One region of the Mesorhizobium sp. B1-1-1 genome, then DNA from elsewhere that is predicted to be linked to it. Evidence: predicted binding sites of a transcription regulator. Region 1 holds the regulator's gene; each other region holds the start of a gene.

Region 1 (3,532 bases):
TCTCGGCAACCCCAAAATCGTCTCAGCCGATGACAGGCCGCTGTGGGCCGCCCTTTCAGCCGCCATCGAGAGTGCTCGCGAAAGCATTGCCGACCATATCAGGGGCAGCATCGGCGGTGCCGAGGGCGAGATCGCCGCGGCGCTGATCGTGGGTGTGCGCGCCGGGATTCCCGACGAGATCAATGAAGCGATGCGACGCACCGGCATCTACCACATCATCTCAATTTCCGGGCTGCACATGGCGCTGGTCGCCGGCACGGTCATGGGTCTGCTGCGTGGCGGCTTCGCGCTGTTCCCGAATTTTTCCTCCCGCCGGCCGGTCAAGAAATACGCGGCCGCGGCGGCACTTTTCTCGATCGCCGCCTACCTCGTCATTTCGGGCGTCGTTGTCGCCGCCGAACGCAGCTTCATCATGCTGGCGGTGATGCTGATCGCCGTTCTGTTCGATCGGGCGGCACTCACCATGCGCAATCTGGCTATTTCGGCGATCGCCGTCATCGTGGTGTCGCCGCACGAGGTGGTAGGGCCGAGCTTCCAGATGTCGTTCGCCGCCACCGCGGCCCTGGTCGGCGCCTATGCCGGCTGGTCGGATCGCAAAGCCGACAAAGCGCGGACCCCGCCGCCGCAACGGACCTTGCCTGGCCTGCTGACGCGAAAATTGCTGCTGGCGACAGGTGGGCTGGCGATGACCTCGATTATCGCGGGAAGCGCCACGGCGCTTTTCGCCATCTGGCATTTCCAGCGCGTGTCGCCGCTCAGCCTGTTCGCCAATCTTGCCGTCATGCCGATCGTTTCTGTCGTGATGTTCCTTGCGGTTGCCAGCGCGCTGCTGATGCCGTTCGGGTTCGATGGACCATCCCTTTATCTGATGGGCAAGGGACTGGCCGCGATGATCGCCATATCAGGATGGATCTCGCAACGCTCGCCGGTCGACGCGGTCGGGTTGATTTCGCAGCAATCCGTCCTTCTGGTGGCGATCGCCCTGGTCATCGCGACGATGGCCACGACATGGCTGCGGCTGGCGGCACTTCCCTTCGCGCTCGCCGGCCTGTTGACCGTCTCGGACACGCGCACGCCGGACGTGCTGATTTCGGAGGATGCCCGCCTGGTGGCGTTGCCGATCGGCGGCGGCGAGCTCGCGATCAACCGGGCGCGCCCGAACGAATTCACCGTCGATAATTGGAAACGCGCGCTGAAGTCCGAAACCATCGTTGCGCCGGAACTGTTCGACAGCGGAGACCGACAGTTCGACATCTTCGATCCCGCGCAACTTCCGGCGGGAGCGCCTTTCTATTGCTTCACGGGCCTGTGCATGGCCCGGCATACCTCGGGGGCGATCATCGCGCAGGTGGAGGATCGCAAGGACGCCTGGAGGGCCTGCTCCTATGCGGATCTGATCGTCATCAACGACCCCGCGGGCTACGACCCCTGCCACAATCCGCTGGTTCTCGTCATCACCAAGCGGCAGCTCGCTCGTAAGGGAAGTGCCGCCGTCTTCTTCGACCGGCAATCGGCGACGGCACCGGCACGGGTCAGCTTTGCCGTCGACAGGCCATATCGGCCTTGGCACGAACAGCGAAAATTCTCACGCGAGGCAAGGGGACTGCCGCCTTACCGTAAACCCGAAAAGCCCACCGCCGACCCCGCTCAGTAGCGCCTGATCAGGCCGACCAGCTTGCCCTGCACCTTGACCCTGTCCGGTCCGAAAATACGTGTTTCATAGGCCGGATTGGCAGCCTCGAGCGCAATCGAAGCACCCTTTCGGCGGAAGCGCTTAAGCGTTGCTTCCTCCTCGTCCACCAGGGCCACGATGATCTCGCCGGGACTTGCGGTGTCGGCATTGCGGATGATGACCGTGTCGCCGTCGAAAATGCCGGCCTCGATCATCGAATCGCCCTTGACCTCCAGCGCATAGTGTTCGCCGCCCATGATCATGTCAGGCGGCACTGAAATGGAATGCGTCTGATGCTGGATGGCGTCGATCGGCACACCCGCTGCGATGCGACCCATGACCGGGATCGACACCGCTGAAACCGCATCGTCGTCATTGCCGACAGCGGGCAGACGCGAAGACGTCGCCGGCTTGATCTGCCGGCTAGGGCTGCTGCCCTGTCCGAGGCTGCCCTGGATGACGCTCGGGGAGAACTTCTTTGCCGCGTTAAGACCCGGCGCGATCGAGTCCGGCAGGCGCAGCACCTCCAGCGCGCGCGCCCGGTTGGGCAGGCGGCGAATGAAGCCGCGCTCCTCCAACGCCGTGATCAGCCGATGAATTCCCGACTTGGAGGCGAGGTCCAGCGCTTCCTTCATCTCGTCGAAGGACGGCGGAATGCCGCTTTCCTTCAGCCGTTCATGGATGAACATCAAGAGTTCATGTTGCTTGCGCGTGAGCATGGCGGCCCCCAAAGGCATTGCACGAAGGGTCTGGAACCAGAATCAGAAAACAAACCCAGAACAAACACTATCTGTTCCAGTTGTGTTCCGCAACCATTTAAAGTTTAATGAATTTGTTAAGGCGACGGAAACGAAATGCCCTCCCGCAGCCAGCATCCTGCCAGCGCGGTCCGTCGTCAATGCGCTCCCGGGCCCTTTGAAACTATTTTGGTTAATGGCCTGTGGCCCGACCGGTCTCCACTCTTGGCACAAGCCTGCAAGCTGGGTGACCGGCAAGGTGCGGGGTGCGTTTGGGCGGATTAGAAACCCCTGCGGCTCGTGAACGAAACGAAACCAAAATGCCAACTTCCTGCCGGAAAACGACGAGGCACCACCACTGGTCGCGATGGGCTGCGTTCGCTCGCTCCTTGCTTCCCGTTCGCTTGACGAAACCGTATAATAATGTACGGTTTTCGAAGAGGAACACCAATGACCACGCCGAAGCAGGCCGCGCGACGCGAACGGATAGAGGAGGCCGCCTATGCGGTGCTCCGGGAAACCGGCTACAAGAGCGCCTCCCTGCTTGCTATCGCCAAGCGGGCATCGGCCTCGAACGAAACCCTCTACAACTGGTACGGCAACAAGCAGACCCTGTTTCGATCCTTGATCGAAGCCAATGCGGGAGAGGCAAGGAAGCTGCTGGAGGACGCCCTTCACCAGGCGCGCGATCCGCTCAAAACCCTGAACTTGCTCGGGCCAGTCCTGCTGACCCTCGTGACGGGCGACAAGGCGGTGGCGCTCAATCGCGCCGCGGCCGGCGACGTCAACGATACAGGCACGCTTGGCCAATCGATCGCGCAATTCGGCCGCAATACCATAATGCCGCTTGTTGGCGACCTGCTTCGAACCGCAAGTCGGGCCGGCCTGATCGCCTGTGACGATCCTGCCGAAGCCGCCGACATCTACATCAGTCTTTTGATCGGCGATCTCCAGGTTCGCCGGATCGTTGGGGTGCTCGAGGAACTGCCTCGGGCGGAAATCGAGCAAAGATCGAACCGGGCGTTCACCCTGTTCTTGCGCCTCTATGCGGCCAGCCCTTGCCCGGGCGGCAAAACAGCCGGCCCGTTTCCAGGGCGCTCTTCTCACCGAGGAACATCGCGAC
Region 2 (3,532 bases), on a different contig from region 1:
TCCAACCAGAAAAAGAACCGAACTGGCGACCAGAGCCAGACCGAGCGGTCCGGCTCGCAGCTCGACGATGGTTGTGAGCGGAAGCTTCGAAAATACCAGATTGATCACTGCTTCCACGCCTACCAAACTTGCCAACGCAACGAAGTTGATGACAAACGCGATAGTGCCGAACAGCCCCGCGCGCCGGCCAAACGCAAGAAACAGGCCTACGACGAGGCCAAGTGCCAATATCTCGGCGACTGGTGCGAGAAGTTGCGTCAGATCGGTGGTCGCGATGAGCGAGCTGCGTTTAGCCGCGTTGACCAGAAGAATAAGCGCGCTTCCCATCCCGGCGACGGCGGCAAGCCGATAAAGCGTGAGGCTGGGCACAGTCGCGCTCGACTGAACAATCGCGAAATTCTCCTGCTGAAGTTCTTCGGCTGGACTCTGATGCGAAATGACCGATTGCGGGCGGGGTGGGGCTGTTCTGGCGAGCATGTTCGTCTCCTCAGCTGGGAGTTCGGGAGCCGCGAAGACCGTAGGCCTGTTCCGATCCCGTCTGTAATCACTGCTTACATCCTCTGGCCGGAATTGTAAACGGCGATTACATAAGTCGCGGAATCATGCTACAGAGGCGGGGAGTTGCTCCACGAAACGAAGGGAAAGAGATGGCAAAAGCCGAGGCGCCTCATCGCACTGGTTACCACCATGGCAATTTGCGGGAGGTCCTGATCGATGCCGCGGTTCAACTGGTCGAGGAAGGCGGCCCCGACAATGTGAGCGTGCGCGAAGCCGCAAAACGTGCCGGCGTTTCCCCTGGCGCGCCATTCCGTCACTTCAGCAACAAGACCGCGTTGATGACGGCTGTCGCGGAGCAGGCAATGAGCCGATTCCGCTCGGAGATCACGAATGCGGTCGAGAAGGTTGCGACGGACGATCCGATCGAACGCTTTGCCGCTGTTGGAATCGCCTATTTGCGCTGGGCAATTCGAAACCCCACCCACTTCCAGATCATCTCGACACGCAATCTTATTGATTGGGATGCTTCGGAGTCGCTGCGTCACGATAATGAAGCGGTGCGTTCGCTGATGGAAGCGTCAATGGCAGAAGCACAGCGGCGAAACATGCTCCGGTCGGACGACATGGCAGAGACCCAGATAGCCGCGAGGGCGCTCGTCTACGGGCTCGCACGCATGTACATTGATGGACATTTTGCGCAATGGGCAGTGGCAGGACATACCGGGGAGCAGACTGTGCAGAACGTATTAAAACATTTCGTCACACTCATTGTGAAATAACGGCCTGACGTAGAACCGGTCACTCGGCTGCCTCTTCGATCTTCTCCATATCGTCGTCCGAGAGGCCGAAATGGTGGCCGATCTCGTGGATCAGCACATGGGTGACGATGTCGCCCAAAGTCTCCTCGTTCTCGGCCCAGTAGTCGAGGATGGCGCGGCGATAGAGCGTGATGCGGTTCGGGCCTTCGCCGGTCTGCGGGTTCCAGCGCTCGGCGATGCCGCGTCCCTCGAACAGGCCGAGCAGGTCGAAGGGCGTTTCCAGCGACAGGTCGTCCATGATCTCGTCGGTCGGGAATTCGGCGATCTGGATGACGATCTCGCCGGTCAGCTTGCGAAAATCCTCGGGCAGATGGGCGTATGCCTCCAGCGCCAGGAACTCGATCTCGTCCATCGACGGCGAAAGCTGGTCGTGCCAAACGCGGGTCTTGTAGATGCGGGCCATGCTTTGTCCTTTGATCCCGGCATATAGGCTTTTGGGCCACAATCGGCAAATGACGCGGCGGCCAACCCCAGGATTGCTTACGGCACCGGGAGCCGTTTCGCATGGCTTGAGGCGCGGCCGGCTGTCCGACCAATGTTGGCCCTCTTATCGGAGAGGAATAAATTCCCCCATGCGTCTGCTTGACTCTTTGGGTCGCCTCTGGAATCTATTAAGAACATAACAGGAACAATTGTGAGTGGACACTGACCGTCATGGCGATGAGCGCCGTGGCGCGGGAGACTGTTTTTGCCCTGCGCCGCCAGATCGCGAAGATCGAGGGAACGCTGCCCGAGCGCCTGCAGGCGCCGGCCGGCGCGGTTTCCGACGCCGGCATGGCCGCCGCGGACCGCACCGTGGTCCGGCGCGGCATCGCCGTAGCCAGGCCGGATGCTTTCCTGCGCACCGGCATCGGCCGGCTCGATGCCGCCCTCGGTGGCGATTGGGGCGGCGATTTGGGCGGCGGCCTGCCGAAAGCGGCCTTGAGCGAAATCCATGGCATCGAGACCCGCGATGCCGGAGCGGTCGCCGGCTTCGCCCTGTCGCTCGCCAGCCTGATTCTCAAGCCCAGTCTGATCCTCAAGCAAGGGCCGCGATTGCCGGTGCTGTGGATCGGCACCCAGGAGGTTTTTCGGGAGGCGGGTTTTCCCTATGCCCGGGGCCTTCACGCCGCCTTCGGCATCGAGCCGGAGCAATTGCTGTTTTCCGAGGCGCCAAGGCTCGCCGATGCGCTGTGGGTCGCCGAGGAGGCGGCCCGCATGACGGCGCTCGCCGCCGTCATCCTTGAAGTCCGCGGCAATCCGCAGCGGCTGGACCTGACCGCGACGCGCCGGCTGCACGCCCGCGCGCAGAGCGCCGGCCGGCCGGTCTTCCTGCTGCGGCAGGCGGCCGAACCCGAACCGACGGCGGCGCCCGTCCGCCTCATCGTCTCGCCGGCGCCGGCAGGGCCGCGCGACACGGTCGCCGGGCCGCTTGCCGGCTCGATCGGCCGCCCCGCCTTCACCATCAGCATCGGCAAGAGCCGCACGGCCCTGCCAGGACAATTCATATTGGAGTGGAACCCCGATGAACGCATATTCGATGAAAGACGGATTGGGGAAGAACGAGCAAAGAATCCTGTCCCTGTGGTTTCCCTATCTCGCGGCCGAACGGATCCTGCGGCAGCGCCTGGGGCGGTCCTGGCGTTCCCGACCGTCGGATCACCGGCCGCTGGTGATCAGCCATCGCGACAGCAACGCGCAGCGCATCTTAGCCCTCGACGAGCGGGCTGAGGCGCTGCATCTGAAGCCCGGCATGGGCATCGCCGATGCGCGCGCCATGCATCCGTCGATCGACATAATGGAGGCCGATGCCGAAGCCGACCGGCGCCTGCTCGAAGGCCTTGCGGACTGGTGCGACCGCTATACCCCGCTGGTGGCGCTCGACGGGACCGACGGCCTGTTCCTCGACGTCACCGGCTGCACCCATCTTTTCGGCGGCGAACGCGCCATGCTGGACGAGATCCTGTCGCGCTTCTTCCATCAGGGCTTCGACGTCCGTGCCGGCCTTGCCGCGACACCCGGCGCCGCCTGGGCGGCGGCGCGGTTCTGCGGCGACCGCATCGTTGCCGGCGGCGAGGAGGAAAAGCTTCTGGCGGCCTTGCCGCTGGCGGCGCTGCGCATCGCGCCGGAAACCCGCGCCAGCCTGGAAAGTGTGGGCCTGCGCACGGCGGGCGCGGTCATGGCCGCGCCGCGCGCGCCGCTCGCCCGCCGCTTCGGTGCCTCCCTGCTCTTGCGCC
Region 3 (3,532 bases), on a different contig from region 1:
ACTGATAGGCTGGAGGGACAGCGCCCCCCTCTGTCCTGCCGGACATCTCCCCCACGAGGGGGGAGATTGGCTGTCACCGCCGCTTTCGCCAATCCTACCAACGCAAGATAGATCGAGCCGCCCTAATCCAGCCCGGCGAAGCTCTCTTCTTCCACCACCTCGGCACCTTCAAGCCTGAATGGCGCGAACGACACGCGGTGCAGCCGCGCCACCGGCCCGTGCGTCTCGATCGCGGTGCGATGGCGGACCGTGGCATAGCCCATATGCACTTCGAAGCCATAGTGCTGGTGATGGCTGCCGCAGCCGCACATCATGCGGTCGCGCATCACCTTGGCGACGATCGAGGCGGCGGCGATGGATTGCGAGCGCTGGTCGCCCTTGATCAGCGCGCGCCCCGTGCAAGGCAGGCCCGGCGGCACGTCGCGCCCATCGGCAAGCGCGAGCTTCGGCTGCACCGGCAGGCCGGCGACCGCACGGCGCATCGCCTCCAGGCTCGCCTTGAGGATGTTGCTGCCGTCAATGCCCTCGGCGCTGACCGAGGCCATCGACACGCCGAGCGCGGAGCCGATGATGCGCACGAACAGCGCCTCGCGTTGCAAATGGCTGAGCCGTTTGGAATCGTCGAGGCCGTCGGGGATGTTGGCAGGGTCGAGCACGACCGCAGCCGCCACCACCGGTCCGGCCAGCGGGCCGCGTCCGGCCTCGTCCATCCCCGCGACCGGCCACAGGCCTTCGGCCATCGCCTTCGTCTCGAAGGAGAAATCGGGTTTCTCGATGATTTCGAAGAGAGGCGGAGAATCAGAACGCGCGCGAGCCATGTTGCGGCGAGGTTCGCATCGGCTCTGATTCTCCGCAAGTCCCTCCGGGTCGGGTGGGGCGCCGGACCGGGAGGGCACCGTCTGCAGGCCGGGGCAGGCCGGACGGGATTTTTTCGCCACGGCGGCAAACAGCCGCGGTCGTTCAAAGCAGCATCAACTGCTCCTGGTCCTTGCCGGCGGCGACGAACTGGTCGGTCCGCAGCGTGCGCCGCTCGGCATTGAGACCGAGCCGCTTGGCGGTGATTTCGAAGCGCCGGCCGATCTGCCAGGCGTAAGGACCCGCGCCCTTCATGCGCTTGCCCCATTCCGAATCGTAATCCTTGCCCTCGCGCATCGAGCGGATCAGCGACATCACATGGCGATAGCGGTCGGGATAGTGGCGCAGCAGCCAGTCCTTGAAGATCGGGCTGACCTCGAGCGGCAGGCGCAGCACGACATAGCCCGCCTCGCGTGCGCCGGCATGGTGCGCCGAATCGAGGATGCGTTCCATCTCCTGGTCGGTCAGCCCGGGGATGATCGGTGCCACCATGACCGAAGCAGGGATGCCGGCATCCGCAAGCTGCCTGATCGCCTCCAGCCGCTTGGCCGGCGTCGAGGCGCGTGGCTCCATGGTGCGCGCCAGCATGCGGTCGAGCGTGGTCACCGACAACGCCACCTTGGCGAGGCCCCGTTCGGCCATGCGTGACAAGATGTCGATATCGCGCGTCACCAGGGCGGATTTGGTGACGATGCCGACCGGGTGGCCGCGCGCCTCCAGCACTTCGAGGATCTCGCGCATGATCCGATACTGCTTCTCGATCGGCTGGTAGGGATCGGTATTGGTGCCGATGGCGATGGTTCGCGGCTGGTAACCGTCCTTCGACAGTTCCTTGTCGAGCAGGCGCGCCGCGTCGGGCTTGGCGAACAGTTTGGATTCGAAATCCAGCCCCGGCGACAGGCCCATGAAACTGTGCGTCGGCCGCGCAAAGCAATAGACGCAGCCATGCTCGCAGCCGCGATAGGGATTGATCGAGCGGTCGAAGGAGATGTCGGGCGATTCATTGCGGGTGATTATGGTACGCGGCTTCTCGACCTGCACCTCGGTCTTGAAGGGAGGCAGTTCCTCCAGCGAGTTCCAGCCATCGTCGAAGACATGCCGGCTGACCGGCTCGAACCGGCCGGACGGGTTGATGCCTGCCGACCGGCCGCGGTTGCGGTCCGGACGCACGCGCATGCCGCTCTGCTCGATCATCGCGTTGGCCATTTCGGCTCGTCCTGCTCCGAAGGCGGCAATGTCGGCGCGCATGATCGGTTCCATCTTCGCCCGCTCCCAGGGACTGTCCATGTTGTTTCGAATCGCTCTGCTCATGAATTTAATCCTATTTGCCAAACGAGAACAAAGCAAGAACTTTCTATGGTGCGCCGCAAAAACTGGCGCTGCGTTCCGCTTTCCGCTATTCGGCAAATGATGCTCACCGTTCTCATAGAGACCCACAATGACGAGGAGGGCCTCGCTCGCACCCTGGCGACGCTGATCGGCGGCGCGGTCGAGGGCGTGGTGCGCGAGGTCATCGTCTGCGACACCGGTTCCACCGACCAGACCCATCGCGTCGCCGAGCATGCCGGGTGCCAGTATGCGACCGACGGCGTCGCGGCGGCCATCCGGCACGCGAAAGGCGATTGGCTGTTGCTGCTGGAACCGGGCGCGCGGCTGGTCGACGGATGGATCGACGAGGTCGTTGCGCATACAGCGAGGCAAACCATGGCGGCGCGGTTTTCACGCACACGCGCCGGCCGCGCGCCATTCCTGGCCCGTATCTTCTCGGGAAACCGTGCCTTGGCCGACGGGCTGCTGATCAGCAAGCGCCAGGCCACATCCTTGTCGAAAAGAGCCGGCAGCGCCGAGGCCCTCGCTCGCGGCCTGGCGACCAAGCGGCTGGATGCCGAAATCTGGGCCGCTCCGGCAACACAAGAGCACCGCCCGCCCAAATGATTTTGCAGCTGCTCTGTCTACGTGCGTTGCACATGTGACGCGCAGCTAGCTTCCGATCACGCGGGTGCCGGCGCGCAGGCCGCGGCTGATGATGGAAGTGGTTTCGGTGTCTCGCGGTCCTCGCGCCGGCGCTTCCACGGCGAGCCGGTCATTCGCTAAAACGCATCTCCACAGGCATCCAGCGAAGACGACGTCTGGCTTGACGCTGTGTCTTGCTTTCCGCGTCGTAGTCGACCGGGATCGGTTCCTGACTGAACGACCTTTGATCGTCCAGGGCGTTGATGATGACGATTGCCCTGGCATCGTCCTCTCCGGCGATTGCGGCGGTATAGACACCGCATTCACCGCAGATCAGGTAGTCGGCCGTCCCCAATCCAAAACGGTATTTCTTCAATCGCTGGATGTCCTTGACTGAGATGACCAGTCTGCCGTCCGGATCGGCGACGGCGCGCGAGCCATGCTTGGTACAGAACGAGCACTGGCAGGCGCGAACCTCGATTTTCGATGGATCGAGCTCGGTTGAAAATCGAAGGCGTATGTTGCCGCAATGGCACCCGCCATTATGCACTGTCATCGCGTCCGCCCGTCTTCAACGGCGATGGCCGCCGCCGCGAGACGATACGTCCTGCCGCATCCGGTTTGGAATGGTCTTTCGAAGGCGAAGGCGGTGTTCTGCCTGGCAAACGCGGCGTGAAACCAGCGCCTTGCCTCGGCTTTCACGGAGCCGACATGCCGCGCCGCA

What was found. The regulator LexA, encoded in region 1, represses DNA repair genes until DNA is damaged. The targets are predictions, from matches to a motif close to TGTTCNNNNTGTGTTCNG.
Region 2: FJ986_RS07295 (metallopeptidase family protein) is a predicted target of LexA. The motif match lies at 1,930-1,947, and genes of this name have one in related genera.
Region 3: FJ986_RS16165 (PA0069 family radical SAM protein) is a predicted target of LexA. The motif match lies at 2,190-2,207, and genes of this name have one in related genera.

Annotation. Positions count from the first base shown of each region.
Region 1 is NZ_VFWW01000006.1:199,927-203,458, forward strand. Features, by position in the region: gene FJ986_RS14080 (ComEC/Rec2 family competence protein) at 1-1,654, shown strand, start outside; gene lexA (transcriptional repressor LexA) at 1,648-2,391, opposite strand; gene FJ986_RS14090 (TetR/AcrR family transcriptional regulator C-terminal domain-containing protein) at 2,860-3,532, shown strand, end outside.
Region 2 is NZ_VFWW01000003.1:336,792-340,323, forward strand. Features, by position in the region: gene FJ986_RS07285 (hypothetical protein) at 1-477, opposite strand, end outside; gene FJ986_RS07290 (TetR/AcrR family transcriptional regulator) at 648-1,277, shown strand; gene FJ986_RS07295 (metallopeptidase family protein) at 1,297-1,719, opposite strand; gene FJ986_RS30725 (hypothetical protein) at 1,971-3,026, shown strand; gene FJ986_RS07305 (DUF6504 family protein) at 2,968-3,532, shown strand, end outside.
Region 3 is NZ_VFWW01000007.1:170,113-173,644, reverse strand. Features, by position in the region: gene FJ986_RS16170 (ribonuclease HII) at 123-818, opposite strand; gene FJ986_RS16165 (PA0069 family radical SAM protein) at 961-2,115, opposite strand; gene FJ986_RS16160 (glycosyltransferase) at 2,266-2,790, shown strand; gene FJ986_RS16155 (hypothetical protein) at 2,939-3,184, opposite strand; gene moaB (molybdenum cofactor biosynthesis protein B) at 3,507-3,532, opposite strand, start outside.